3 regions of the Lacticaseibacillus sp. 53-4 genome follow, and region 2 is predicted to be linked to each of the others. Evidence: predicted binding sites of a transcription regulator. Region 2 holds the regulator's gene; each other region holds the start of a gene.

Region 1 (10,013 bases), on a different contig from region 2:
GCCAAGTTTTCCAACTGATTCAAGCGCGCGGCGATCCGGTTGGCCAGGTACACCCCGCGGGTTTTGATTCCCACGATGACCAGATCGGACAGATCCTTGTTCTGCTCGATGATTTCGTACGAGATGCGCGTCAACGCACGCTGCATGGTCACTGCATCCACTACTTGTTTTGCCATAATGATCCCCTTTTCTGCACGAAAAAGCCGCCTGCCATATCCAGTTCGGGTATAGAAGGCGGCTTTTGGCCGAAAATTTCGTTTGCCGCAGCAAACACGTGCCCTTCCAAGCCTCTCTGGACTTAGTTAAAGGTGCTTTATCAAGTTGTTCTCAGTCTAGCGAACGCGCCTGGTCTTGTCAATCCCAGCGCGCAGATCCGCCAAAGTTTTTTGAAACAGCGCTGGCGGCTCAACGGAAAATTCCATGAATTTGCCGGTTGTCGGATGAACGAACCCCAGCGTGCGGGCGTGCAGGAACTGACCTGCACCCGGCAGCGTGACCCGCGGGCCGTACAGCGGGTCGCCGGCCAGCGGGTGGTGAATCGAAGCCATGTGCACGCGGATCTGGTGGGTGCGCCCGGTTTCCAGCACGCACTTGATCAGCGCGTAGTGGGGAAACTGCTCCAGCACCTGGTAATGCGTGACTGCGCGCCGCCCACCTGGCACGATGGCCTGGCGTTTGCGGTCCTTGGGGTCTCTGGCCAGCGGTGCGTCGATGGTGCCTTGTTCGTCGCGAAACGCGCCGTGGACAATCGCCCAGTACTCACGCTTGGTCGTCTTGGCCTTCAGCTGGGCGGACAGGCTGACTTGCGCCTGCGCCGTTTTGGCGACCATGAGCAGCCCGCTGGTGTCCTTGTCAATGCGGTGCACGATGCCAGGCCGCAGCACGTCGTTAATGCCGGAAAAACTGGTGTGAAACAGCAGCCCGTTGACCAAGGTCCCATCGGGGTGGCCGGGGGCAGGATGCACGACCATGCCTTGCGGTTTGTTGACCACAATCACTTGGTCGTCTTCGTAAATGATGTCCAGTGGCATGTCCTGCGGGACAGCTTCAAGCGGTTTGGGTTTGGGGGGATCAAGCCGGATCACGTCGCCGGTGCTCACCTGCTCTTTACCCTTGGCCGCCTTGCCATTCACCGTCACCAGCCCGGCGGCCAGCCATTTTTGCGCCTGCGAGCGGGAGATGTCCGAAAAATTGTCGGCGATCACCTTGTCCAGCCGGCCGCGTTGCGTCGTGATGGTCAATTCTAGCGTGATTTTTCCCCTTTTCCATCGATGAACAACAGGTAAATGACCACCATGACGACGCCGACGGTCAGGCAAGCATCCGCCACATTAAAAATAGCGAAATTCATGAACGTGGTTTCGAACATGTCCGTGACCGAGCCAAAGCGCACGCGGTCGATGAAGTTGCCAATGGTGCCGGCAAGGATCAGCGCCAGCGCAAGTTTGTAGAACCGGCTGCGACCGGCATCGCGCCAGAGCCAGTACACGACGATCAAAGAAACCACTGTGATCAGGTAAAAGAACCACTGCTGGCCGCGCAGCATTGAAAAGGCGGCACCGTCATTTTGCAGGTGGGTCAGCGCAAGGCCAGGCAGAAACGCGACGGTTTCCCCCACTGCGAGGTGGGCGACGACCCACGCTTTGACCACTTGATCGACGACTACTAAGGCCGCTGCCAGTAACAGATATAAAACCATATTCTCTCCTTGTTAGAACAACCCTGAGATTACACCGTCGTCCGAGACATCCATGTTCAAGGCCGCGGGCTGTTTGGGCAGCCCCGGCATGGTGAGCACGGTGCCGGTCATCACGACTAGGAACCCGGCGCCGAGCCGCGGGGTCACGTCGCGGACGTTAATGGTGAAGCCAGATGGCGCGCCTAACGCCTTGGCATTATCGGAAAAGCTGTACTGGGTCTTGGCCATGCAGATTGGCAGGTCAGACCAACCATTTTTGGTGATGGTCCGCAGCGCCAACTCCGCCTTGTGATCATAGTCGACACTGGCGCCGCCGTAAATTTGGGTGACGATCGTGTTGATCTTATCTTTAACCGCATCGGTATTGGCGTAAAGCGGCCGGAAGTCAGCCGGCTGCTTGAGCACGGCGAGCAGCGCATCAGCCAACGCTAGGCCACCCTGGCCGCCTTTGCCCCAAACGTCGGCGGGAATGGCAGTCGTACCTTCTTGCTCACAAAGCTCAACCAGCCGGTTGATTTCGGCCGGCGTGTCCGATGTAAACTGGTTGATGCCGACGATGACGGGAACCCCGTAGCGTTTCATGTTGTGTATGTGGCGCTTGAGGTTGGCAAAGCCGCTTTCCAGCGCGGCAAGATCTTCCGTTTTGAGGTCTGCCAGCTTCTGACCGCCGTTGTACTTGAGCGCGCGCACGGTCGCCACAATCACGACCGCATCAGGCGTTTTGCCCAGCGCCGGGGCGGTAATGTCCATAAACTTTTCGCCGCCCAGATCGGCCCCAAAACCGGCCTCGGTCAGTGCAATGTCGCCCATTTCAAGCGCCGCCCGCGTCGCGATGATCGAATTGCACCCGTGGGCAATGTTGGCAAACGGGCCGCCGTGAATCAAGGCCGGCGTGTGTGCCAGCGTCTGCACCAGGTTTGGTTTGACCGCGTCCCTCAGCAGCATCGCGATCGCGCCCGTCACCCCGAGGTCATCAACGGTGACCGGCTTGCGGTCATAGGTGTAGCCGATGACAATTTTGGCGATGCGGCGCTTCAAGTCGCCAAGACCATCTGCCAAGCACAAAATCGCCATCAGTTCGCTCGCAACGGTGATGTCAAACTCGGTTTCACGCGGCACCCCTGAGGTAACGCCGCCCAGGCCGATGGTGACGTGGCGCAGTGCGCGGTCGTTGATGTCCAGGACGCGGCGCCACTGGATGCGGCGCGGATCCAAGTTCAGCTGGTTGCCCTGCTGCAGGTGGTTGTCGATCAGCGCCGCCAGCGTGTCGACTGCAGTGGTCAGCGCGTGCATGTCACCGGTGAAGTGCAGGTTGATGTCTTCCATCGGCACCACCTGGGAGTAGCCGCCCCCGGTGGCGCCGCCCTTCATGCCCATGACCGGGCCCAGCGAGGGTTCGCGCAGCGCGATCACCGCGTTTTGCTGACGCAGGCGCAGCGCGTCGCCTAACCCGATGGTCACGGTGGACTTGCCTTCCCCGGCCGGGGTCGGGTTGATCGAGGTGACCAGCACCAGCTTGCCCAAGGGCTTGCTTTTGAGCCGCTTCATCGCGGCAAGCGTCAATTTGGCCTTGCTGCGTCCGTAAGGCTCGAGCTCGTCTGGGGTGAGGCCGACCATAGCGCCGATCTCCTCGATCGGCTTCATTTCACTTTGTTCGTTTGCCTGCGCAATTTCGATGTCTGACACGACTAACCCCTTTCTGGCAGCACGGCTGCCAATGCCTGCTTGAGTGCGTCATTATGGCCAAAATGAATAAACGTAATTTTACCGTAAGACCGCGTCACCAGTGTGCAAGTCTGCTTCTTCCAGGCCACCGCCGTCACGTCTTCAGGTGCGATCTGCAGTGAGTTGCCAGGTAAAAGTCGGCGCAGCGTGACGCGGCCAGCGCCGACCACCAGGCGGGAGCGTTGAATCTGCAACGCCGCGAGCGCCAGCACGACCACCAGGAGCGCGGCAGCCGGCCAGCTGACCGGCCCGTAGCCGATGAGTTCCATTTGCAAGACCACGGCAAAACTCACGCCGATCATGATGAAGGCCCAAAACATGGTAAAATCGAGCCAGCCCGGTTGAACGTAAAATCGGTTTTTCACACAGCCACTTCCTTAAGGAGAACGATGAATAAACTATACACAGATGCAGCGACAAAAGGCAATATTGGACTCGGCGGGATCGGTATTTTGATCATCGCCGAAGGGCAGCAGGATCAGACCCACTTACCGCTTCCCGAAATGAGCAATCATGAGGCGGAGTTTGAGGCCGCCATTGCCGGCTTCAGGCGCCTGCTGGCCTTGGGCCTGACTGGTCCGGTCACCTTTTACAGTGATTCTAAGCTCGTAATCGAGGCGCTGGATAAGCATTACGCCAAGCACTATGGTGATTATGTCACAGAATTGACCGCCTTGACCAAGCAATTCTCGTGGGTCTTGTGGCAGTGGGTCCCTGACCACGCCAACCGTGGGGCCCACATGCTGGCCCAGCAAGGGCTGCATGAGGCGGAAGCGGCCGCACGGTAGGCCCACTCGTGGCACTACGCCTGACTGCTTCTATATAATGAAGTCACAGGGCGATGCAGGTTGTCCTTTACCTGCGGACGTGGCAAAATTGGCCACAGACGAGGTCCGGCGGCTTGCCGGGCGATCAATCGATTAAAGGCGGTGCGTGCATGTCTCTTCTTACAATCATCATTTTACTGGTGCTGCTGCTCAACACCATTGCAGCCATTTTCACCGTGCTCCGGTCGGTGCGCGATATTTCCACGACCTGGGCTTGGCTTTTGGTGCTGATTTTTCTGCCGGTGATCGGGTTTGGCATTTACCTGTTTGCTGGCCGCGGCCTCTCGACCAAAAAGGTGCACGCGATCCAAACCGAGTACCGACGCGGGACCAAGGCCTTTGTGGCGATGCAAAAGCACGCCAACACCCACGGCCGCCTGCTGCCGGCCGCGGTGACCTCAACGGCCGCCAAGGAGCTGACCACCTTGTTTCTTAACACGGCCAGCGCGCCGGTGCTGGGGGATAACTCAGTCGACCTGTTCTTCGACGGCAAAAAAAAGTTTGCCAAGCTTTTTGAAGACATCGAAGCGGCGACGGACCACGTCTTTGTGGAGTATTACACCTTTTACAACGACGAGCTGGGCAACCAGTTCCGGGACCTGTTGATCAAGAAAGCCAAGCAAGGCGTCAAGGTCCTGGTCCTTTACGACGCCTGGGGTTCCCTTGGCGCAAACAAAAAGTTCTGGGCGCCGCTGTTGGCCGCTGGGGCCAAGGCGGAAGCCTACTTTTCCTCGCAGCACCTCATCACCGATTTTCGGCTGAACTACCGGCTGCACCGCAAAATCGTTGTGATCGACGACGACATCGGCTTCATCGGCGGCTTTAACGTCGGCGACCAGTACGTGTCCCGCAAAAAGAAATTCGGGTTCTGGCGCGACACGCACCTGCGCATTCGCGGCAATACGGTGTACGCGCTGAAGGTGCAGTTTCTGATGGACTGGAATGCGACCGTGCCGGATGATCAGGCCGAGCCTTACGACATCGATGTCGCGCCGCTGTCGCCGGAAAATCTGGCGACGCGCCACATTCACCTGGGGAGCGCGCCGATGCAAATCGTCGCCAGCGGCCCAGATTCCTCCGCGCAGCAGATCAAGTACGGCTATGTGAAGATGATCGCCAGCGCGACCAAGTCGATTCGCCTGCAGACGCCGTACCTGATCCCCGACGACACGGCCATGGACGCGCTGATCACCGCCGCCTTGGCCGGCATCGACGTCCAGGTGATGGTGCCGGACATGCCCGATCACCCCTTTATCTTCCGGGCGACCCAGTACTACGCCAATTACCTGAGCCGCTACGGGATTAAGATCTACCACTACCAAAACGGCTTCCTGCACGCCAAGACCCTGGTGATCGACGATGTGGTCGCCAGTGTCGGCTCAGCCAACTTCGATATTCGCTCGTTTAAGCTGAATTTTGAAGTCAACGCGTTTATCTACGACGCCAAAATTGCTGAGCAGCTGACGGCGGCGTTTGATGAGGACTTGAAGCACAGTCAGCTGCTGACGCCGGCGCTGATCAAGAGTCAAGGCCACTGGCTGCGATTCAAGCAGTATTTCTCACGGCTTCTCTCCCCTGTGCTGTAACCAATCAGAGAGCAAAAAACGTGTCTCTTATTCAATTTCCAAAGTACGCCAGCGCCCCTGGGTCGCGATTCTAAGACGAATCGCAGCTCAGGGGCGCTTGTGTTTCGGACTAAACGTGTATATCTCTCAGTCTGGTTTATTTGACCCATTTATCAAATGCTTCCGGACGCTTGCGCAACGTCTCCAAAGCCGCCTTGACCATTTCGTCGTGGCGGGCCTTCAGTTCGTCGCCTTCCAGGTGATAGCGATCGATCAAATACCCCGTGGCAAGGTCTTCAACGCTTCGCCGCTCCAGGCCCCCATCTTTGAACAGGGCATCGACCCCTTCCAAGCCATTTTTAGTGGCTTCGATCAGGGTTTTCGCGAGGTCGCGGCTTTTGATTCCGTGCTTGCTGGCGTAATCGATGAGGCCATCCACCATGTCGACAGCGGCAGCTTCGTCCGCTTTTTTGTCATCACTCATGTTTTCACCTCCGATACCTTGTGTCTTTATTATAGGTCAATGGCCGGACCCTGAGAAACTTACAAAAAAATAGTGTCCAAAGGCTATTTTTATTTGGACAGTCGCGGTATACTAAACGTACAAAACCTTTAACACCACACCTTGAGGCCTGAAAATCCGTTGGCCACAAGATGTGGTGTTTTTGCTTGACCGCACCCCCAACATTGAGTATGATAGTCCCATAAGATAACAAGAAAGAGTGATTGATATGAGCAATATTACATTGTTTACCAAGAACGGCTGCCCGCAGTGCCGCATGACGAAGAACTACCTGCGGACCCACAACATTCAATTCACCGAACACAACATTAACGAAGAGCCTCAATACATCAGCTACTTGAAAGATAAAGGCTTCCAGGCTGTGCCGGTCCTTGAGGCTGACGGATTGCAATCCTTCTACGGGTTCCGCCCAGAAGCATTGAAGCAGCTGGCTGGCTAATCGGCCAGCTTTTTTCATCTCCCTAACTTTGTGAAAGTGGTGACATTATGGCATTAAGCACGCTGAAACCAGAAGACGTTTCATACTACGCCTTGAATAATGAGATCAACATCCCCGTTGATGGCCAGATTCCGCTGGCCAAAGATAAGCAGGCCCTGGCGGCCTTTCTTGAAGAGAATGTGACGCCAAACACCAAACATTTCGCCTCCCTTCAGGACAGGCTCGACTACTTGGTCAAAAACAAGTACTACGAAAAGGCCATGCTGGATAAATACAGTCCAGCCTTCCTGGAAAAGATCAACGATTTTCTGACCAACGCCGGGTTCCAATTCAAGTCCTTCATGGCGGCGTACAAGTTTTACGCCCAATACGCCTTGAAGACGGATGACAACCAGTACTACTTGGAAGACTTCAAAGACCGCGTCTTTTCGAATGCCCTGTACTTTGCGGATGGCAACGAAGACTTGGCGATGGCCCTGGCGGATGAAATGATCCACCAGCGCTACCAGCCGGCCACCCCGTCGTTCCTGAACGCCGGCCGCTTGCGCCGCGGTGAATTGGTTTCCTGTTTCTTGCTGCAGATCGCCGATGATATGAACTCCATCGGCCGCGCCGTGAACTCAGCGCTGGAGCTTTCCCGCATTGGCGGCGGGGTCGGCTTGACCCTGTCGAACCTGCGCGAAGCCGGGGCCCCGATCAAGGGCATCGAAGGCGCAGCCAGCGGTGTGCTGCCAGTCATGAAGCTGCTGGAAGACAGCTTTTCCTATTCTAACCAGCTGGGCCAGCGCCAAGGGGCCGGGGTCGTTTACCTGAACGTCTTCCACCCAGACATCATTAGCTTCCTGGGCGCCAAGAAGGAAAACGCCGACGAAAAGTACCGCGTCAAGACCCTGAGCCTCGGCGTGATCGTACCAGACAAGTATTACGAACTGGTTGCCGCAGACGCTGACATGTACCTGTTCTCCCCTTACTCCGTGGAGCGCGAGTACGGCCAGCCATTCTCCTACGTTGACATCAGCAAGGAATACGACAACATGGTCGCCAACCCCAAGATCAAGAAGTACAAGATCAAGGCCCGCGACCTGGAAAACGAAATTTCTAAGCTCCAGCAGGAATCCGGCTACCCGTACATCGTTAACATTGATACCGCTAACGACGCCAGCCCGATCGCCGGCAAGATCATCATGTCCAACCTGTGCTCGGAAATCATGCAGGTGCAAACGCCAAGCGTGATCAACAACAAGCAGGAATACGACGTGATGGGCACCGATGTTTCCTGCAACCTGGGTTCAACTAACATTCCGAACCTCATGAAGAGCCAGGACTTCGGCAAGAGTGTTGAGGCCATGGTGCGCGCGTTGACCTATGTCACCGACAGCAGCAACATCGATGTCGTGCCGTCGGTTCAACACGGCAACCACCTCGCCCACTCCATCGGCCTGGGCGCAATGGGCCTGCACACCTACTTTGCCTTGAACCACATGCAGTATGGGGACGAGGAGTCGCTCGACTTCACCAACATCTACTTCCTGCTGCTCAACTATTACACCCTGAAGGCGTCGAACAAGATCGCCGCAGAGCGCGGTGAGACCTTCCACAACTTCAAGGCCAGCAAGTACGCCGATGGCTCGTATTTCGACAAGTACGTCAACCAGACCTGGGCGCCGAAGACCGCAAAGGTTCAGGAGCTGTTCAAAAACGTGAAAATCCCGACGCAGCAGGATTGGGCTGATCTAAAAGCCGCGGTCATGAAGGATGGTTTGTATCACCAGAACCGTCTTGCTGTCGCCCCGAACGGCTCGATCTCTTACATCAACGACACCAGCGCCTCCTTGCAGCCGATCGTCAACCGCATTGAGGACCGCCAGGAAAAGAAAATCGGGACGATCTACTATCCCGCTCCTGGCCTTTCCAACGACACGATGCCTTATTACAAGAGTGCCTACGACATCGACATGCGCAAGGAAATCGACGTTTACGCCGAGGCCCAGCAGCACGTTGACCAAAGCATGTCCCTCACCTTGTTCATGCGCTCCACGATTCCAGAAGGCATGTACCCATGGAAAAAGGGTCGCACCAACAAGATGACCACGCGCGATTTGAACATTCTGCGCAACTACGCACACCACAAGGGCATCAAGTCGATTTACTACATCCGGACTTACACGGATGACCAGGAAGAAATCGGTTCGAACGCTTGCGAATCTTGCTCGATTTAAACCGCAGCGGGCATGGCTTGGCCCTGCCTTTTGCGAGTCTTGCGGCAAACAATTTTAAGGAGTGGCAAAATGGCTGAAAAGCAGTACATTGCGATCAATTGGAACGACATTGAAGACCAGATCGACAAGGCGACCTGGGAAAAGCTGACCGAGCAGTTTTGGCTCGATACCCGGATCCCGGTGTCAAACGACCTGGATGACTGGCGCACCTTGAGCTCAGACGAGCAGTGGGTCGTCGGCCATGTTTTTGGCGGCCTCACGCTGCTGGATACCCTGCAAAGCCAGGACGGCATGCGCAGCTTGATGGACAATATTCGCACCCAGCAGGAGCGCGCGGTGCTGAACAACATCCAGTTCATGGAGTCCGTGCAGGCAAAGTCCTACTCGACGATTTTTTCCACGCTGAATACCCCGGCAGAAATCGATGAGATCTTTGACTGGACCAACTCCAACAAACACCTGCAGTACAAGGCCAACAAGATCAACGACATCTATCACAACGGTTCGCCGCTGGAGAAAAAGGTCGCATCAGTCTTCCTGGAAACCTTCCTGTTCTACTCCGGCTTCTTCACCCCGCTTTACTACCTGGGCAACAACAAGTTGACCAACGTTGCAGAGATCATCAAGCTGATCATTCGCGACGAGTCCGTTCACGGAACCTACATCGGCTACAAGTTCCAACTTGGCTTTAACGAGCTCTCAGAAGACGAGCAAAGCAAAATGAAGGACTGGATGTACGATCTGCTGTACGACCTCTACGCCAACGAGGAAGGCTACACCAACGACTTGTACGCCAAGACCGACTGGACCGATGAAGTCCTCACCTTCCTGCGCTACAACGCCAACAAGGCGCTGATGAATCTGGGTCAGGATCCCCTGTTCCCAGACACCGCCGAGGATGTGAACCCGATCGTCATGAACGGGATCTCCACCTCCACGTCGAACCACGACTTCTTCTCCCAGGTCGGCAACGGCTACCGTTTGGGCGAAGTCGAAGCCATGAGCGACGACGACTA
Region 2 (10,013 bases):
GGAGCTCGAGCAGGTGACCGCTTTTGTGCGGCAGCAGCAACCGCCGCAATACCTGTTTGACCCGCACCAGTTAGTGAAAAAGGCGCAGGCCATCGAAGCGCAGGACGACTTGTTCCCACAAGTGCTAAAATATGTGGCGGCGGCTGATACCGTCTCGACTTCGGCGCTGCAACGCCAGTTTAGCATTGGCTACAACCGGGCAGCCAAGCTCATCGACGAGCTGACTGACCGTCATTACATATCCGCGCAAAATGGCGCTAAGCCGCGCGACGTGTACATTAACAAACAAGATCTGCCGACGCCTCATGACGCCGGCTGAAGCTGAAAGGGTAGACACAGACAATGACAGAGGAAATCGATTATTTCATCGGGATCAAAGGTTCAGGGATGAGTGCGCTGGCACTGATCCTTCACGATTTGGGCCACACAGTGCTGGGCTCTGACATCACGCAGTTCACCTTCACCCAGCGCGGGCTTGAGTCTGCCGGGATCAAGATGCTGCCGTTTGACGCGGACAACATTAAGCCGGGTTACACCATTATTTGCGGCAACAGCTTCACTGACGAGCATCCCGAAGTGCGCCGCGCCAAGGAGCTGGGCCTGCCATTTTTCCGGTATCACGAGTACCTGGGCAAGCTGCTGGAAAATTACACCAGCATCGGCGTTGCCGGCGCCCACGGCAAGACCTCAACCACCGGGCTGTTGGCTCACACGCTGAGCGGCATCGACAAGACCTCGTACTTGATCGGTGACGGCACCGGCAAGGGCACCAAGGACTCGAAGTTCTTCGTGTTCGAGGCGGACGAGTATCGCCGGCACTTTTTGGCCTATCACCCGGACTACCTCATCGCAACGAACATCGATTTCGATCACCCGGATTACTACACCGGGATCGAAGACGTGTACGATGCGTTTGAAACGGAAGCCAGCCAGGTTAAAAAGGCCATTTTTGCCTGGGGCGACGACAAGTGGCTGCGTAAGCTGACGGCCAAAGTGCCGATTTACTACTACGGCCTGTCCGATGAAGATGATTATCAGGCGAAAAACGTCGAGCGGACCACCGAGGGCTCAGGATTTGACGCCTACCACGACGGCCAAAAAATCGGGCACTTCTTCGTGCCGCTGTTTGGCGAGCACAGTGTCCTGAACGCGCTGGCCGTGGTGGCGGTCAGCGATGCCGAAGGGCTAAACCCTGACTACATCGCACGCGAGCTGGCCGGCTTCAAGGGCGTCAAGCGGCGTTTTTCCGAAACGGATGTCAAAGGCACGGTCATCATCGATGACTACGCGCACCATCCCAACGAAATCAAAGCGACACTGGATGCGGCGCGGCAGAAGTTCCCGAACAAGGAAATCGTGGCGGTGTTCCAGCCGCACACCTTCTCGCGGACCATCGCCTACCTTGACGAATTTGCCGCGGTCCTGAACACAGCCGATTCGGTTTTCGTCACGCCAATCTTTAGTTCCGCGCGGGAAACCTCCGGCTCGGTTTCGGCTGAGGATGTGGTCGCCAAGATTCAAAAGGGCGGCCAGGTGTTGCACCTGGACGACGTGTCGCCGCTGCTGGACCATAAGGACGGTGTGCTGGTCTTCATGGGCGCCGGCGACGTCCAAAAGTACGAAACGGCCTTCAAAGACCTGCTGAACAAGTAGCATGGACACCATCTCGACTGAGATGGTGTTTTTTGCCCAATGTGACACGGCGCGAACTCAGACTAAAGTCCAACTTGATTGCCCTTTGATTCTGTTATAATAGAGCCAAGTTAGGTAACTGAAAGGAATGATTACATGCAAGAAGAACGGCGAGTGGTCAACGATTCTGGGATGACCAGATTCTTCAACAAGGTGTATTCCACCATGGGGCTGGGGCTGCTGGTGACGGCGGTGATCTCGTATCTGCTCGGGACAGTCTTTCTCCCGCAGTACGTCGGCTTCATCAGTGCCCACCCGATCATGTTCTACGTGCTGATCTTTCTCCCATTCATTTTGTCGTTCGGGGTAAGCAGCCGGCGTGCACAGGCCAATTCGGCATACGCTAGCCTGATGTTCTACCTGATCTCGGCGAGCTACGGCGTCACCTTCACGGTTATTTTGATGTCGTATCGGCAGTCGATCGTGGCGATCTCGTTTCTGACGACCGCCGTGATCTTCCTGACCATGTCCATTGTCGGGCGGACGACCCAGAAAGATCTGAGCCGCGCGGGGTCGATGGCGTTCACTGCGCTGATCGGCGTGATCGTGCTGAGCTTGATCAACATGTTCTTGGGGTCGACCGGCCTGATGTACCTGATCAGTTACGCGATTTTGATCATCTTCATCGTGATGACGGCGTTTGATACGCAAAAGCTCAAGCAGATTTATCTGACCGCGGACAGCCGCGGCGGCTACACAATCAACACCAACAGCCTGGCGGTTCAGGGTGCGTTGGCACTGTACCTGGATTTCCTGAACATTTTCCTGGTCCTGCTGCAGTTGTTCGGTGGGAGTTCAAACAGAAACTAAGGTGCGCAGGCTTGGCGGTTTTAGCCCGACAGCTAGCCTAGCCTAACGCATTGCCGCTGCTTTTGGCGGCGAGGCGTTAGGCGTAGCTAGCTGCTCGGGCGTTGATCAGCCTGTACGAGCAAAGCGAGTTACAGGGTGACATGCGTTAGCTGCCAAGCCGGAGCCCGATTTAAACCAAGGTGCGCAGTTCAACGGTTTTGGGTCGACAGCTAGCCTAGCTTGGGCTTTTGCCTGCAGAGCGGGTGAAGGGCTAAGCGTAGCTAGATACTCGACCGTTGTTGACCGGAGCCCGATTGAGAACAAAGCCTTGCCTTCATGGTAAGGCTTTTTGTCTGCCAAAAAATCCCAGAGCGGGTCTGCTATAATAAAGACCAGAACAGGAGGCAGCTATGGCACAAGAAAAATTACTGCTGATCGACGGCAGCTCGCTCGCGTTTCGGGCGTTTTACGCGATGTACACGCAGATGGACCGGTTTACTAACAAGGACGGACTTCACACCAATGCGGTGATGACCTTTAACAACATGCTCGACAACGTCATGGATGAGTTCAAGCCGCAGCACGTGCTGGTCGCGTTCGACAAAAGCGGTGGAACTTTCCGTACCAAGATGTTCGATGACTACAAGGGCCAGCGGCAAAAGGCGCCATCAGAGTTCATCGAGCAGCTGCCATACATCAATGAGCTGCTGGAGGACCACGGCATTCGTCACTACGCCCTGCAGGACTACGAGGCCGATGACATCATCGGGACGCTGGCCCGCGAGGCCGAGGCCCGCGGCTGGCACACCGACATCATCACCGGCGACCGCGATCTGACGCAGCTGGCGACCGACAATGTTACGGTTCAGGTGACGCGCAAGGGGGTCGGTGAACTGGAGCCGTTCACGCCGGCGCACATTGAAGACACCATGGGCCTGAAGCCCAAGCAGATCATCGACCTCAAGGGCCTGATGGGCGACACGTCTGACAACTATCCAGGCGTCACCAAGGTCGGCGAGAAAACCGCGCTCAAGCTGCTCCACCAGTTCGGCTCAATCGATAACCTGTACAAGAACATCGATGACCTGAAGCCAAGCAAAATGAAGGAGAACCTGATCAATGACCACGACCAGGCCATCATGAGCCAAACTTTGGCGACCATCGATCAAGATGCCCCCATCGAAATTGGCCTGGATGACCTTGCCTACAAGGGGCCGGACATTGAAAAGCTCCGCGACCTGTACACGCGCCTCGATATGCGCCAGGCGCTGAAAAAGCTGCCCGGGGATGCCGCTGAGGAGCCAAAGAAAAACCTGCATTACGTCGTGCTGACCGACGCGAATTTGGATCAGCTGCCCAAAACTAATCTGCCGGTGGCGTTTGAAATTGAAATGCTTGACGACAACTATCATGTGTCGCCGCAGATTGGCTTTTTCATCGGCACAAAAGACGAAACTTTTGTCTCGGCTGATGTGACGCTGCTGACGCTCAAGCCGCTGTCAAGCTGGCTGGCGAGCCACGAGCTGGCGGTGTTCGACGCCAAGCGCAACCTGGTGGCGGCCAACCGGCTGGACCTCAAGCTGCCTAAAATCGGGTTCGACGTCCTGCTGGCGTCTTATTTGCTGAACCCGGATCAAAACAGCAACGACTTCGGCCAAATCGCCGAGGACCACGATTACACGCTGCCGCTGGACGCAGATGTATATGGCAAAGGGGCCAAACGCCAGGTGCCCGAAGACGCCAAGCTGTTCACGCACTTTGCGGAAAAGGCCCAGGCCATTTTGACGCTGCGGCCGCACCTGCTGAAGGACCTCGACGACCAGGATCAGACTAAGCTGTTTGCTGATATGGAAATGCCGCTGGCCAAGGTGCTGGCGCGCATGGAAATCGCCGGCATCGTGCTGGATCAGCCCAAGCTCACCGAAATGGGCGACCAGTGGACGAGCACCATGCATGTTCTCGAGGAAAGGATTTACGGTGAGGCCGGGCTCAAGTTCAACCTGAATTCGCCCAAGCAGCTGGGCGAGGTGCTGTTTGAAAAACTCAACCTGCCAGTGATCAAAAAAACCAAGACCGGGTATTCGACCTCGGTCGATGTGCTGGAACAACTGAAATCCGCCAGCCCAATCGTTCAGGACATTCTGGACTACCGCACCGTGGCCAAGCTGCAGTCGACTTATGTGGCCGGCTTGCTCAAGGCCGTGCTGCCTGATGGGAAGATCCACACTCGCTATCTGCAGACGCTGACAGCGACGGGCCGCCTGTCTTCTGTTGACCCGAACATGCAAAATATTCCGGCCCGCGATGAAGGCAAGCAGGTGCGCCAGGCCTTTGTGCCGAGCCAGCCAGGCTGGCAGATTTTCTCGTCCGATTATTCGCAAATCGAATTGCGCGTGTTGGCGCACATTTCCGGTGACAAGAATATGCAAGAGGCCTTCAAAGAGGACCGCGACATTCACGCCAACACGGCGATGAAGATTTTTGACCTGGATTCGCCGGATCAGGTCACCCCGGACATGCGCCGGCAGGCCAAGGCCACCAACTTCGGGATCGTTTACGGCATCTCCGATTTTGGGCTGGCCAAGAACATCGGCATCACGCGCCCGCAAGCCAAGGCCTTCATCGACGGCTACTTCGCCCAGTACCCGCAGGTCCACGATTACATGGACAAGATGGTTGCCACTGCACGCGAAAAAGGCTACGTCGAAACGCTGTTTCACCGCCGCCGCTATCTGAACGACATCCACTCACGCAACTTCAACCTGCGCCAGTTTGCCGAGCGCACCGCGATGAACACGCCGATTCAAGGCAGTGCGGCCGACATCATCAAGGTCGCGATGATCCGTATGCAGCAAATGCTTGATGAGCATCACCTGCAGTCGCGCATGCTGCTGCAGGTCCACGATGAACTGATTTTTGAGGGGCCCGCTGAGGAAATGGCCCAACTCGCCGCCCTGGTGCCTAAGGTGATGGATTCGGCAGTGGCGCTGGACGTGCCGCTGAAGGTGGAAAGCCACTACGGCAACACCTGGTTTGATGCCAAATAAACAGATGAGGAAGGCCCGGTCTAATGCCAGAACTACCAGAAGTTGAAAATGTGCGCCTCGGCCTGACGGGGTTGATCGTCGGCAAAACGGTCCAAAAGGTGACGACCGACTGGGAGAAAATCCTGATCGGCGGCGTTTTTCACTTTAATCAAGTGCTGAAAGGCGCGACCATTGACCAGATTGACCGGCGGGGCAAATACCTGCTGATCCGCTTTGACAACGCCGTGACCTTGGTGTCGCACCTGCGTATGGAAGGCAAGTACCAGCTGGCGCTCAGGCAGGATGATCCGGCCCCACGGTTTTGGCACGTTGCCTTGACCTTCACGGATGGATCGCAGCTCCGGTACTTGGACATGCGCAAGTTTGGCCGCATGCAGCTGGTGAAGACCGGCAGCGAAGGAACCGTGGTGCCAGGCCTGGCCAAAATGGGCCCGGAGCCGACACTGGAAACGTTTGACGCCGCTGCATTTTACCAGACGATTCACAAGCGCAAGGCGCCGATCAAGTCGGTGATTTTGGACCAAACTGTGGTGGCCGGGGTCGGCAATATCTACGCCGACGAAAGCCTGTGGCTCAGCCAGCTGCACCCGGCCCAGCCGGCTTCGACTATCACCAAAAAAGAAGCCCGGCTGCTGCATGATAACATTATCGCCGAGCTGCAAAAGGCGATCCGGCTTGGCGGCACCAGCGTTCACTCGTTTGTGGACGCGACTGGAAAGCGCGGGGCGATGCAGGATGAGTTGCACGTTTACGACCGTGAAGGGACGCCTTGCGATCGGTGCGGCACGACGATCGTCAAAATCAAAGTGGGCCAGCGGGGCACACACTTTTGTTCCCACTGTCAGAAACTGAGGAAGCGCAAGGTAAGATGACGTATGTTTTAGGATTGACCGGCGGGATTGCCACCGGTAAAAGTACCGTGGCAGGCGAGTTTCGCCGGCACGGGTGTCCGGTCGTGGATGCCGACGAGGTCGCGCGCGAAATTGTCGAGCCTGGCCGCCCGGCGCTGCGCAAAATCGAAGCGGCGTTTGGCCCCGGTGTGATCCGGTCTGACGGGTCGCTCGACCGCAAGGCACTGGGCGACATTGTATTCAACGACGCCGCAAAGCTTGCCCAGCTGAATGCCATCGACCATCCGTACCTGCGGGCCGCCATTGAAGACGCGCTGGCCGCGGCCAAGGCGACTGCGGCCAAGGTGGTGGTGGGGGAGATCCCGCTGCTGTACGAAACGCATTACGAAGACAGTTTTGACGGGGTGGCCGTGGTGACGCTGCCGCCGAACATGCAGCTTGAGCGGCTGATGGCCCGCGACGGGCTGACTCAGGCGCAAGCCCAGGCGCGCATCCAGGCGCAGCTGCCGCTTAGCGAGAAGATTCAGCGTGCGGACTTTTTGATCGATAACTCGCAAGGGCCGGCAGTGCGCAAGCAGCAGGTCGAGGAGCTGTTGGCCCACTTGAGCCGGTGATTGTTAAATTGCCCCGTGGTATAATGTAGTATCAAAATGAAGAAGGTGTGCCTGTGCTCTGCCCACATTGTCATCATAATAGTTCGCGGGTCGTCGATTCTCGGCCCACAGACGGCGGCCGTGCGATTCGCCGGCGCCGGGAATGCGAGAACTGCGGCTTTCGCTTCACCACCTTTGAGCGGGTCGAGCAGACGCCGCTTTTGGTGATCAAGAAGAACGGCACGCGCGAGGAATTCAGCCGCGAGAAGATTCTCAAGGGCCTGATCCGCGCGGCTGAAAAGCGGCCGGTCACCATGGAACAGATGCAGAAAATCGTCGAAAATGTCGAAAACAAGCTGCGCGCGATTGGCGAAAACGAGGTTTCGAGCCAGCAGATTGGCGAGTTTGTGATGAAGCAGCTGGCCGAAGTTGACGACGTGGCATACATTCGCTTTGCCTCAGTCTACCGGCAGTTCAAAGACATGTCCGTGTTCATGCAGGAACTGCAGGACATGATGAAGCGCGAAAAGGATCAAGGAAAGTAAACCAACCGGCGTGGGGCGACCGACGCCACTTTTTTGAGTAAAGGAGGGATCAGCGTGACCAAACCCAGCAGCTACATGGCACAGGACGATTTCATCGTGGTTCAGGCAACTTACTTTAGCGACCTCGATCAAGACGTCGCCGTGCACCTTTACCAGCCGCTGATTGGCCCCGTCGCGCTCGCCCTTTACCTCAGCCTCTGGAACGATTCCCGGCGCCAGCCTGGCGCGGCCGACCGCCGCAAGCAAACAGCTTTGATGGACCTGCTCGGCGTGGATCTAGATACGCTGTACGCGGCGCGCGTGCGACTGGAAGCGCTGGGCCTGATGAAGACCTACACCTCGACCGACGCCGGCGGCCGCTATTGGGCCTATGAGCTGTACCGGCCGGTTGCGGCGGATCGCTTTTTCCAGGACGACACGCTGAGCTTGCTGCTGTTCGACCGGGTCGGGGAAGTGCGGTTCACTCAGCTGGCCAACCGGTATACGATTCACACCGTTAGGGCCCAGACCTGGCGCGACGTGTCGGCGAACTTGCTGGACGTGTTCCAGCTGACGTCGGTGGCGCCAAATGCGGCGACCAAGGAGGCCAAGCGGCAGGTGGCGGAAAAGCCACTGCCGGCGGTCTCCTTGAGCGACGGAGCCAGCTACGACTGGGAGCTGCTTGAAGCGCTCACCACCAAAAGTGGGCTGCGAGGCGGCCAAATTGGGCAACATCGCGCCGCTTTGGCCCAGCTGGCCACCTTTTACGGGCTGACGCCGCCGGTGTTTGCGCGCTTCATACAGCAGGCGACCAACCGGGCGACCGGCGAGCTAAGCCTGCGCGCGTTGCGCCAAATCGTGGAGCAAGCCTACCAGAAGCAGGCGCCTCACCTGGCGCCAAAGGGCAGTGCCCAGCCGGCTCAAGCGGCACCGGCGGCCGCAGCAAGCCCGGCGCTTTCCACCAGCGAGCAGGCGCTGATCCAGCAAGCCAAAAGCACGCCGCCGCGCGAGTTTTTGGAGGCCGCTAAGCACCGCAAGAACGCGCAGCTGTTCGTCGCCTCTAATGAGCTGCAGGCGGTGCGCAAACTGGCTTCGCGGAATGTCTTCGACAACGCGACCATTAATATCTTGATCGACTACATTCTGCAGAATTACGACAGCGTCAATCAGGCACTGCTGGACGCGATTGCCAACCGCTGGCTGGCGGCCGGCGTCGACAGCCCCGAGCGGGCGCTGCAGGAAATCAAGGACTATCAGCAAAAGCAAAGTCAACCGCGCAAGCGCAAGACGCAGCCGGCGCGCCAAGAGGCCAAGCCAGACTGGTTAGATAAGCCGTATCAGGCCAGCAGCGCTGCGGCAGATCCGGCGGAGACGGCCGCAATCGAAGCCAAACTGGCCAAACTGCGCGCCATGAGAAAGGATGACAGCGATGAAACCCATGAAGGATGAACTAGCCAAGATCATGGACCAGCGGCAAATGACCGCGGAATACCGCAAGATGATGCAAGACGCTGTCGCCGACCCTGACGTGCAAGCCTTTTTGAAGGCCAATCAGCGCCAGTTGGCCCCTGATGCAGTCAGCCGCAGCGCGGCCAAGATTTACGAGTTCGTCACGGCCCGTGATCGGCTGGCGGCCGGGGACCCGTTGATCGCGCCGGGCTACCAGCCGCAGTTAGTCGCCTCCAATGGGTTGATCGATATCACTTACACGGCCACGCCGGAGAAGGTGGCGCAGGACGCCCAAGCGGCCCAGGCGCGCCTGATCACCGCTTTGAACATGCCCAAAGCGATTAAGTCGGCAAGCCTTGAGACTTACGATCCCAGCGACCGCAGCGCGGCGCTGTCGTCCGCGCTCGACTTCACCATGGGAATGGCCGAGGCGCCGGACCAATTTCACAAGGGTCTGTACCTGACTGGGCCGTTCGGCGTCGGTAAAACTTACCTGCTGGGCGCCATCGCGAACGACTTGGCCAAACAGGGCATCGCCTCGACCATGCTGCATTACCCGACCTTTGCGGTGGAAATGAAAGGCGCCATTGCGGACAACTCCGTGCTGGCCAAAACCGACCGCATCAAGAAGGCCAAGGTGCTGATGATCGACGATATCGGGGCCGAAGCCTGGAGCGCCTGGGTCCGCGATGAGGTGCTCGGCGTGATTTTGCAGTACCGGATGCAGGAAGAACTCCCAACCTTGTTTACATCGAACAAAAATATGCAGGAGCTGACGGCGTTTCTGTCTGGCAGCGAAACCGGCAAGGCCGACGAGCCGGTCAAGGCGCAGCGCATCATGGAGCGCGTGCGCTTCTTGGCCAAGGAAATCACGGTCGGCGGGCCAGACCGCCGCAACGCCTGACAAACAGGGCGCACACTAGTGCACCATTCGTGAACTTTTTACCGAGTAAGCCTTGCACCGCGCCAGGGGCTGTGGTTTAATCTAAGTATCAAAGACGGAAGCAAAAAGGAAGTCCCATCCAGAGAGTTCTGGCAGAGCTGAAAGCCAGGCATCGACGTCCGCAC
Region 3 (10,013 bases), on a different contig from region 2:
CTTGGTGACCTGCTTTTGCAGTGGGCCTTCGTCTTTGCGCAGCAGGCCGCGCGCCGGCGTGGCCTTAATCGCATTGCCGACCGGAATCAGCTTAATATCCGCATTCGGCTGCTGCTTGAGGTAGGAGTGGAAGGACGCGGTGTCATTGACCGTGCCATCCGCCCGGCCCTGTTCGATCAGCGTAACCGACTGGGCGAAGCCGTCAACTGGGACAATCACCCCGCCGAGCTTCTTCACGTTTGCCGCGTTGTTCGAGGTGACACTTTGGGCCATTTTCTTGCCCTTGATGTCCTTGATTGATTTAATGGTCGTGTTGCCCTTTTTGACCGCCAGCTCGGACTTGCCTGAGGTATATGGCACCGTGAAGCGATACTTGGCGGCGCGCTCAGGGGTCTTGGCCACGTTGTTCAAGATCAGGTCGTACTTGTTGACGTTGAGGCCGGCAATCAGCGAGTCCCACTTGGTCTCCACAAACTTCGGCTTTAAGTTGAGCTCCTTGGCAATTTGCTTGCCCAGCTCAACTTCAAACCCGGTCAGCTTGCCATTTTCATGGTAGCTATACGGCTGGTAAGTGCCTTCCAGGCCAATGGTCAAGGTCTTCGGCGTCACCAGCTTGACAGTGTTATCGTTCGCCTTGCTACTGCTGCTTTGACTGTTGCCGCATGCGGCGAGCACGCCCACCATCAGCAGACTAGCCAACGCGATTAACCATTTTTTCATGAAATTTCCTCCGTTTCTGAAAATCAGCACCACCAATTATACACGACTTACTTTTGGTAATCGAGTGCTTCTAATCAGATTCTTTTAATGGCCACCGCCCGGCGAATCCTGACCGCACCAGGTACCAGAAAACCCCACTCGCCAAAGCGAATGGGGCATTTTGGTTGGCAACAGTTAGGCCTGACCTGCCAGGTCATCGTTGCCGATGACCATGTGCTTCTTGCGGTGCAGGATTTCTTCCTGACGGCCGTGAACCATTGGTCGCTTGTTCGGGTTGCCGAGGTAGCCGCACAGCCGCTTGACGACATCGCAGGTGTCCGGGTTGTGATTGCCGCACTGCGGGCATTCGTAGCCTTTTTCGGTCGCCTTGAACTCACCCTTGAACCCGCACTCGAAGCACTGGTCAATCGGGGTGTTGGTGCCCAGGTACCCGATCTTGTCGTACGCATAGTCCCAGACGGCTTCCAGGGCCTTCGGGTTTTGCTTCAGGTTCGGGTACTCGCAGTAGTGAATGAAACCGCCGGAGCAGTACTTCGGGTAGTCCTTTTCGAAGTCGAGCTTTTCAAACGGGGTCGGTGCCTTACGGACATCGTAATGAAAGGAGTTCGTGTAGTAATCCTTGTCCGTGATGTCTTTAACCACGCCGAAGCGCTTCTTATCCAGCCGGCAGAAGGTGTCGGTCAAGCTTTCGGACGGCGTGCCGTAAACGGAGAAGTGATAGCCGTACTGCTTCTCCCACTGCTTGCAGTGCTCGTACAGATCCTTGACCACGTCGATGGAAAAGGCCTTGGCCTCCGGGTTCTTCTCCCAGGCCGAGCCGTAAAAGACGGTGCCGACCTCGTACAAGCCGATGTAGCCCAGCGAAACCGTGGCGCGCGAGTTCTTGAAGAGCTCATCGACGCTTTGGTCATCATTCAGACGCTTGCCGAACGCGCCGTACTTGTACAGAATCGGCGCGGATTCCGGCGTCGCCTGCTTGGCGCGTTCGACCTTGTACACCAGGCCCTGCTTGCAGATGTCGAGCCGCTGCTCGAGAATCTTCCAGAACTTGTCCTTGTCGCCCTTGCTTTCCATCGCGATGCGCGGCAGGTTGACGGTAATGACACCCAGGTTCATGCGGCCGGCGTTGACTTCCTCGCCGGTGTCCGGATCCGTCCAGCCCTGCAAAAACGACCGGCAGCCCATCGGCGCCTTGAAGGAACCGGTCAGCTTTTTAATCATGTCGTACGACAGAATGTCCGGGTACATGCGCTTGGTGGCGCACTCGACGGCCAGCTCCTTGATGTCGTAGTTCGGATCGCCGGGGTGCAGGTTCAGCCCTTTTTTGATGGTGAAGACCAGCTTTGGAAAAATCGCGGTGCGCTTCTCCTTGCCTAGTCCATCAATGCGAATCTTGAGAATGTCCTTTTGGATCTCGCGTTCCAGCCAGTTCGTGCCCAGACCGAAGCCGACCGTCACAAAAGGCGTCTGGCCCTGCGTTGAGTACAAGGTGTTGACCTGGTACTCGAGCGTCTGCAGCGCGTCGTAAATATCCTTCTTGGTGCGGCGCTTGGCGTATGCCTCGGCTGTTTCGGCATCGATCGGCAGCTCCTTGGCTTCCTGCAGGTGCTTTTCGTAATTCTTCTGCGCAAACGGCGCGAGCACTTCATCGGTGCGGTCCGACGAGCAGCCGCCGTACTGGCTGGACGCGACGTTCGCGATGATCTGCGTCATCTGGGTGACGGCGACCTGAATGCTGTGAGCCGGCTCCACTTCGGCGTTGCCGATGCAAAAGCCGTGATTGAGCATTTCCTTAAAGTCGATCAGGCAGCAGTTGGTCTCGGCCATGTAAGGCGTGTAGTCGAGGTCGTGCCAGTGAATATCGCCGCGCAGGTGGGCATTTGCCACGGCCGGTGGCAGCATTTTCAGCCCGATGGCCTTGGCCACGGCGCCGGCGGTCAGGTCCCGCTGGGTCGAAAAGACGCGCGAGTCCTTATTGGCGTTTTCGTGCACAACAGTCGAGTCGCGGTCCAGCAGCTTCTGGACGTTGTAGTTGACGTCGGCCTTCTTCGACCGCTCAATATCGCGCTTCACGCGGTATTTCGTGTAGGCTTCACCCCAGTCGTACTGGTGCGCGTCAAGCAGCGCCTGCTCCACGATGCTTTGCACCTCGGGAATGCGTACGTCCTTGCTGAAGCGCTCGGTGATTGTGGCAACCGCGGCATCCGAGATCGATTCGATCAACGTGTAGTCGGTCGGCGCGAGTTCGCCGTTCACCGCCTTAGCCGCCTTCGTGATCGCGGCCGTGATCTTGCTTTGGTCAAAGTCGACAATCCGCCCGTCGCGTTTTTTTACGTTGATTTTTACTTTTAAATCGATCATGGATACCCTCTCCGTTCCTTTGTTCAGACTCGAACATCATAGAAACATTCTATCACGTTCCGGATTATATGGGCACTATATATGGCAAAAAGTCTGTCCAAATTGGCCAAAAACACTAGATATTGTATAGCGAACGATTTAATTTGAACCGTCTGGTTTCGTGAAAACCTAGGCCCGGCACCTCAGTCTTCAGACGGATTTTCGCCTGGAAACGCGCTGTTGTCCCCGGCCTTTGCTATACTGAAAGTATCATCTTATGGAGGCTCACTATGGAAACTGCGCAATGGAAACAAATCGGTGTCATCGCCGTGATCATCATCTTAGGACTGATACTGTTGCCGCTCGTGGCTGGCATCATCAGTCTGATCATCAAGATTGTCTTGTTCCTGGCTATTGTGGCCGGGCTGTACTGGGCATATGTCACATTTATCAAGAAATGACCTCAGTTGAGCCGGCCGCGTGCCGGCTTTTTGAGTACGCCACGTAAAAGTTCGGCAAAAAAAAAGCCGATGCCCTCAGCAACTATGCTGATTGCACCGACGCCTTTTTTTGACTTCTGGATCCTACGTGACTTGAACACGCGACCTCCTGCATGCCATGCAGGCACTCTCCCAGCTGAGCTAAGGACCCCTTCTAAGTAATAGATTATCGAAAAATGGTAGCGCTGGCAAGCGTCTCGTATCGGGTTTTTACAATTTCTGCGGGATGGTCAAAGCAAAAAAAGATTGCTGTGCCTCCGAAGAGGCGCAGCAATCTTCACTCTGGATCCGATGAGATTCGAACTCACGACCTCTGCCATGCGAAGGCAGCGCTCTCCCAACTGAGCTACGGACCCAAAACACAAGACTAATTGTAGCATACCCGTCGCGGCTGTAAAGAAGATTTTGGGCGAAGGGTGGGTGAGAATAGAATCTAGAATCGTTGTTCCTCGGCACCTTGCCTAACTGGGCTGCGAGTCAACAACGCCCACGCGCCTAAGCTACCTGTCCCCCTAAGTGCGCGAACCCTTCGCATCCTACTTAACTGGGCTCGGACTTGGCAACGGCCGAATGATTAGCTACGGCAACGACTTCGCCTGTTACACAGGCAAAGCCGCGGCCTAGGCTAATCATCAGCCTGAGTACGCCAAGTCTGTGCACCTTGCATCAAAAAAGGCCGCTGGGCAGCGGCCTGAGGAGTTGGCCAAGCGGTTTGGGGGACCACTTGGCGATTTTTACTTTGGAGGAGTAAAAATGAAAATTGGGTTGGGGTAGAAAGGCTTGCGCCATTTCTATGTTCTTATAATATCCATAAGTTGTGAAGAAAATATGAACATTTACAATATTAATTATGAATTGCATTAGTTATCTAACGGCGGCCGCTCGCCACGAGAAAATCGCGATCGACACGTACAGAATAATCGCCAACGCAAGAAACAGCGGATGGTAGCCCACCGCCTCGATCACCAGCGCCCCGGCGAGCGGTCCAACCGCCCGACCCGCAGACGCAAACATTTGAACGTAGCCCTGAAAGCGGCCTTTTTCGGTCAGGTCGGTGTACATGTCCACGTAGGTCGCCACCGAGGGCAGCGCGAGAATCTCACCCAGAGTGAGCACCCCCATCGCCAGCACGAACATCCAGTACGAACGAGCCGGAATCAGCAGCAAAAAGGCGGTGCCAAACAGCGCAAAACCGACGCCGAGACGCAGCCGCAAGTGAGCCGTGAGCCAATCGTCAAACAGGGTCAAGATCGGCTGGCCGAGCACGATCAGCACGGCGTTGAAGGTCCACAAAAACGAGTAATTGCGCACGTTCATGCCCAGGCTCAGCATGAAGGTCGAAATGTTGCTCTGCCACTGCTCGTACGCGACCCAGGTCAAAAATAATGTCGCAAGCAGCAGCATGATGTTGATCAGGTGTGGATTCCGCCGCGCGGCCTTCGCGGCTTTGACCCGTTCGGTGCTCGGCCGCGGCGTCACGTTGAAGTGCACCAGCGCCACCCCGAAGAACATGAGAAACATGACGAACGCCAGCGCGAAGATCCAGGCGATGCCCAGCGGCAGCACGTACCCGACGATCAGCGTGCCAATCACTAGGCCCAGATTTTGCATAAAGTACAGGACATTAAACACATAACTCGCGCGCCGGCTGGTCGAAAGCGTGGCAAACGAGTTGATCGCCGTGTTGACCAGGCCTGAGCCAAAGCCCATGACGACCAAAAGCAGCGGATAGGCCGGCCAGCCGTGCCAGAAAATCAGCGCAAGTGACGTGCCCACGTCCAGGGCGATCCCGGTCAAAATGGTGCGGTACGGTGACCAGCGGTCAAACAGGCGGCCGCCGATCAGGTTGCCCAGCATCATCGCCACGGAATTGAAAAACAACACGATGCCTGAAACGGTCAGCGACTCGCCGAGGTATTCGTGCATGTAGATTGTCGTCAGCGGCCAAATGAATGAAATCCCCGTGTTGGTGATCAAAGACCCCAGAAAAAGCCACTTGAGTGTGAGTGTTTTCTTCGCCATGCGCCCTTCCTCCTAAAGTCAGTCTGCTATTTATTTTATCCGGGCGCTGGCGCTTTGTCCGCCTAAATGGGCACATTCTCATTTTCAACGGTCATATTTCTGCGTTCTATAAGGAAACTTTTGATAACACCGGTTTCACCGACCTCACGGTTGCGGTAAACTGAACGTATCAGCTAAGAAGCGAGAGGAAATGCTATGACAGTAGAATCGAGCCTTAATTATCAAAATAACTTTTTTAATACATTCGCGCAGGCGTGGGCCGATCGGTCGACCTATCATCTGTATCAGGGAATCGATAAGACCGCCGAGACGCTGCGTCTGACATTGGCGGAAACGCCGGGCTACATCCTGGCTTATGACAAGTCCGCGGTGCACGAATTGCACGACTTTTTGCAGCAGGACTTCATCGCCTTTTTGCGCGAGCACATTCCGTTTTTTGAGGTGTCCGATCAGGGTGAGGTCTTCTTCGGCGACTGGTACCACCGCCGCCAGTTCGGCAGCATTGATGTCTTCGCCCGCAACATTGTACAGCGCACTGACGCCGAGCGCGCCATCCTGCCGCAGCTGCGTGCCTTTGCCAAGGATCCGGACCATTTTCTGGATCACCAGCTCGAAGCCATGCGCAAGGATACTTACCAGGAAGTCGACCGGCTGCACCGTCAGCTGGAAGACGCCGAAGCGGACGCGGCTGCCGACAACACCGCGCAGCCCGAGGCTACTGGCTCGCGGGTCCGCGGCTTTTTGAAGAGCTTCGTGGATCCCGACCAAGACCAAGGCAGTGCGCCGGCGCACAAGCCGGCCGGGCCAGATCAGAGTAAGCTCAGGGCCCGCTTTGACTCCGCCAAGGCCAGCGCCGATGAAGCCTTCGATGCGCAGAAGCGCCAGCTCCAGGTGGGCGCCGCAATCACGCGTTACGAGTACCAAGCGGTCACTTCCAATTACAGCTCCGTTGACCAGTTTGAAAATATTCTGGGCAGCCTGCAGGATGACTTCATGCAGGCACTGGCGCTGAAGGAGGAACAGGCTAATGCTTAATTTTAAAGATCAAGAGATCACCAAAATCGCCACGAGTGACTTGAACGCGCGACAAGCCCGCGACGCGATCACCATCGCCTACAGCAAGCGCATGGCCTTTCTGCGCAACGATCCGCTGTGGCAAGGCAACCTGCCTGCCATCCAGGCCGAGACCCTCAGCTACACCGCGCTGATGGCTGACAAGCTGCTCGAAGCCCTGCGCACCAGCAAGCAAATCGACAACACCTTTGCCGAGCGCCTCTGGTTTGAGCCGCAAGTAGGCGACGGCGATCACAGCACCATCACGATCTATCTGGCCAGCCCGGACAAAAACACCGAGCTTATGGCCATCGACGGCGCGCTGACCCCGAACGGCCGCTTGGTCGCCAAGAACCTGCCGACCCTGCTTCAAATCACCGCTAAAGACCCTGACCTGGGGTACACAGACGGCGAGCTGCAGGCGCTGGCGGCCATGATCAAAGTGCTATACACCGCAGATTTCAGCTTCGCCACCATTGACGAAACCGTCCTGCAGCCAGTCGACGGGCTGAGTTTTGCCACCAAGTTCGACAACTCCAAACCGCTGTCGACCACTGTGGAAATTAAATCTTCCGGCAACATTAAAGTCGCCGTGCCCCTAGATCACGGCAGTGTGGTCAGCTACCAGGTGCTGGACGACAACGGCCACGACTGGAAGGACCTGGGCGCCGACGACATTGCTGACGACACCTTGACCTGGGCCTCCACCACCATCCCGAACGAGCTGGTCGGTGCGCACCTGCGCCTGCAAGTGAACGTGCGGGCGGCGGAGAACTCCCCGGCGCTGGACGAATTGTTCGTGATTGCGTCCAACAACGCGATTTTGATGCGCCAGGCCGGCCGCGGTGCCTACGCCCTCGACCTGCCGAACCACAACGTGCTCAACATCAAGCTGGACACGGAAAACAACCGCATTGTCCTGCACTACCCGGAACCGACCGTCCACGTGATGGAGCTGAACCATCAGTATCCGTTCTTCGGCCAGTGGCTCAAGGCGGTGCTGCCTCAGCGGCGGGCATTCAACTAAAAGCCGAAACAAAGCGCCTTAACGGGCGCTTTTCGTTTGCTTATTTTGGATAACCTTGTACAATTAAGTCCGATACTGATCTGAAGGGGCGAGAATATGGCAAACGAATTACCACAAGTAGCGACCATCGCGGGGGTCGACAGCGATGGCAGTGCCGGGGCACAGGCCGATCTGCACAGCTTTTTCATGCGCGGCACCTATGGCACATTGATTTTGACTGCTGCAGTCGCAGGCAACTCCTACGGTATTCACGATAGTCAGGTGATGCCGCTGTCGTTCATCGACAGCCAGTTCAAGGCGCTCGGCGAAGACTTAAAGATCCGCGCTGCGAAAACCGGCATGCTGGCAGACGCGGCGGTCATCAAGAACGTCGCGGCCAACCTGCAGAAGTACGACTTTGGCCCGCTCGTCCTGGATCCTGTGATCTCCACCAAGCACGGCAACATGCTGCTGGAAACCGAGGCCTTCGAGACCCTCAAGACGGTACTGATCCCGATGGCGGATGTCATCACGCCCAACTTCTATGAGGCCGAGCACCTGACCGGCATGAAGCTGACGGACAAGGACGCGATTATCAAGGCTGCTGAAGCGATTCATAACATGGGCGCCAAAAACGTGATGCTCAAAGGCCGCCACGATTCCGCCACCCAAACCGAAGTCAGTGACTATGTGCTGCTGGATTCCGGCAAGCGCTTCTGGCTGACCGGACCGTACTACGACACCGAGCGCAAGAACGGCACCGGCGACACCCTCAGCGCCGTCATCACCGCCGAACTGGGCAAGGGCACCGACCTTGAGGACGCCATCCGGCTCGCCAAACATTTTGTCGACACGGCCATCGCGCATGAGATCCCGGTCGGCCATAAGTTTGGGCCAATCAACCACTGGGCCAACCCATTGGTCCAGCCGAAAACAGATCCTCAGGCCTAACCTGAACTTAAAGAGGCCCACTCACCGAAGGCGCGTGCGAGCGGGCCTTTTGAGTCCCCTGCTAACAATGCTGTCACCTGGGTCCCTTAAAGGTTAAACCGCCTTCAAAAACGTGATATAGTACAATCAATCATCACCATTTTTGGGAAAGGGGAAATTCCTATGAAACGACCAGTTGCCCTGTTGATCACGATCAGTGTCGCGCTTGCGGCGGGCATTGGTCTAGTCGTTCACCATCAGCTCAGCCAAACCGATGCGGCCGCCCGTTCAGTGCAGCGTGTGACCGAGGCGACGCAGGCGCTGCACAAGCCCGCCTTCATTGCCGACCCCAAAAGCAATTTGGCCAGCGCCTACTTGAATCAGGCGAATTACGCCTACCAGCAGGCCGAACGCCACCACACCGCGCTGAGTGCGCACCAGAAGGTCATTTTAAGGGCAGCCGCCCAGCAGCTGAAAGACGCCAAGCTCTACGTCGCCATCCGCTCCGAGGCTTCGGCGGTGCTCGGCCCCACCCAGGTCATCACCGACCAGAAGTACGACAGCACCACGCTGGAGCGGGCCTTCCGAACGCTTGAGGCGGCCAATATAAAGTACGCAGCCGCCGCGAAAACTCCGGTGACACTGGTCTCGCTTCAAACCGCGGCCCTGGCTAAGTTGCGCGCTGCCCAACGCCGGCCCGCCACCGCGCAAACGGTCGCGGCGGCAGAGGCGGCAATCGCGGAGGTGCCGGTGGCAGCCTTTAAGCAGACCTACACCCCAATCGCCGAAAGTCTGAAACAGGAGGAAAAAGTCGCACCCAACCCGCCAGACGCTAACGCGGCCGAGCCCCAGGTCCCAGAGCAGGCAGCGCCTGCCGCACCGGCCAAGCAAGCCGAAAATGGTCAGACAACCAAAGCTGCCCCGGCAGCCAAGGGTTCAGCCCAACCTGCGAAGACCCCAGCCGAGGAGCAGCCTTCGAAGGCGCCCACCAGGCCCGAGGCTGATTCGGCCTCAAGCCAACAGCAAGCACCAGACGCTTCGGTCAGTGACGCCGACCGCGCTCTGATCGGCATCGGTGGCCTGTTCGACACCATGCATGAGGCAGAAACCGCAATGAAGGCTGCTCAAGCTGCCGCCGGCTCCAATCGCCAGGCCAGCGCCTATTCGATTCAGTTTAGCGACGGCTCGATCCACTACACCTGGAGCTGGCTTGAAAGTGATCCGATCCCGGCGCCTTAAGTTAGACAGTAGAAAAAGCCGCCCCGAAAATTTTTCGGGGCGGCTTTTTGCGTAGGCCAGCGTGAGTTAGTGACGGCGGCCACGCAACGCGTCGACCAGTTCCAGAATGCCCATCACAATGAGCATCGCGCCAACGACTTGCAGCAGCGCCATGATTGACCGAAACGGGTTGAACAGCAGCACAAACCCGCAGATGGCCACGA

What was found. Region 2 encodes NrdR, which represses ribonucleotide reductase genes. Its sites were predicted from a motif close to ACACNATATATNGTGT; they were not measured.
Region 1: the regulator NrdR is predicted to act here: its motif matches at 6,464-6,479, upstream of nrdH (glutaredoxin-like protein NrdH).
Region 3: the regulator NrdR is predicted to act here: its motif matches at 3,194-3,209, upstream of nrdD (anaerobic ribonucleoside-triphosphate reductase).

The regions. Positions count from the first base shown of each region.
Region 1 is NZ_BOLT01000004.1:45,536-55,548, forward strand. Features, by position in the region: gene pyrR (bifunctional pyr operon transcriptional regulator/uracil phosphoribosyltransferase PyrR) at 1-182, opposite strand, end outside; gene JUF21_RS02700 (RluA family pseudouridine synthase) at 333-1,253, opposite strand; gene lspA (signal peptidase II) at 1,244-1,699, opposite strand; gene JUF21_RS02710 (formate--tetrahydrofolate ligase) at 1,712-3,385, opposite strand; gene JUF21_RS02715 (EbsA family protein) at 3,388-3,789, opposite strand; gene JUF21_RS02720 (reverse transcriptase-like protein) at 3,814-4,212, shown strand; gene cls (cardiolipin synthase) at 4,362-5,837, shown strand; gene JUF21_RS02730 (hypothetical protein) at 5,974-6,300, opposite strand; gene nrdH (glutaredoxin-like protein NrdH) at 6,548-6,778, shown strand; gene nrdE (class 1b ribonucleoside-diphosphate reductase subunit alpha) at 6,826-8,997, shown strand; gene nrdF (class 1b ribonucleoside-diphosphate reductase subunit beta) at 9,067-10,013, shown strand, end outside.
Region 2 is NZ_BOLT01000002.1:16,918-26,930, reverse strand. Features, by position in the region: gene JUF21_RS01015 (DNA translocase FtsK) at 1-319, shown strand, start outside; gene murC (UDP-N-acetylmuramate--L-alanine ligase) at 343-1,653, shown strand; gene JUF21_RS01005 (Bax inhibitor-1/YccA family protein) at 1,789-2,502, shown strand; gene polA (DNA polymerase I) at 2,892-5,528, shown strand; gene mutM (bifunctional DNA-formamidopyrimidine glycosylase/DNA-(apurinic or apyrimidinic site) lyase) at 5,552-6,400, shown strand; gene coaE (dephospho-CoA kinase) at 6,397-6,993, shown strand; gene nrdR (transcriptional regulator NrdR) at 7,047-7,517, shown strand; gene JUF21_RS00980 (replication initiation and membrane attachment family protein) at 7,572-8,945, shown strand; gene dnaI (primosomal protein DnaI) at 8,926-9,849, shown strand.
Region 3 is NZ_BOLT01000005.1:17,327-27,339, reverse strand. Features, by position in the region: gene JUF21_RS03215 (transporter substrate-binding domain-containing protein) at 1-720, opposite strand, end outside; gene nrdD (anaerobic ribonucleoside-triphosphate reductase) at 895-3,081, opposite strand; gene JUF21_RS03205 (hypothetical protein) at 3,351-3,521, shown strand; tRNA gene JUF21_RS03200 (tRNA-Ala) at 3,639-3,711, opposite strand; tRNA gene JUF21_RS03195 (tRNA-Ala) at 3,844-3,916, opposite strand; gene JUF21_RS03190 (MFS transporter) at 4,425-5,582, opposite strand; gene JUF21_RS03185 (SbcC family exonuclease) at 5,778-6,617, shown strand; gene JUF21_RS03180 (hypothetical protein) at 6,610-7,662, shown strand; gene thiD (bifunctional hydroxymethylpyrimidine kinase/phosphomethylpyrimidine kinase) at 7,759-8,592, shown strand; gene JUF21_RS03170 (hypothetical protein) at 8,755-9,810, shown strand; gene JUF21_RS03165 (DUF308 domain-containing protein) at 9,877-10,013, opposite strand, start outside.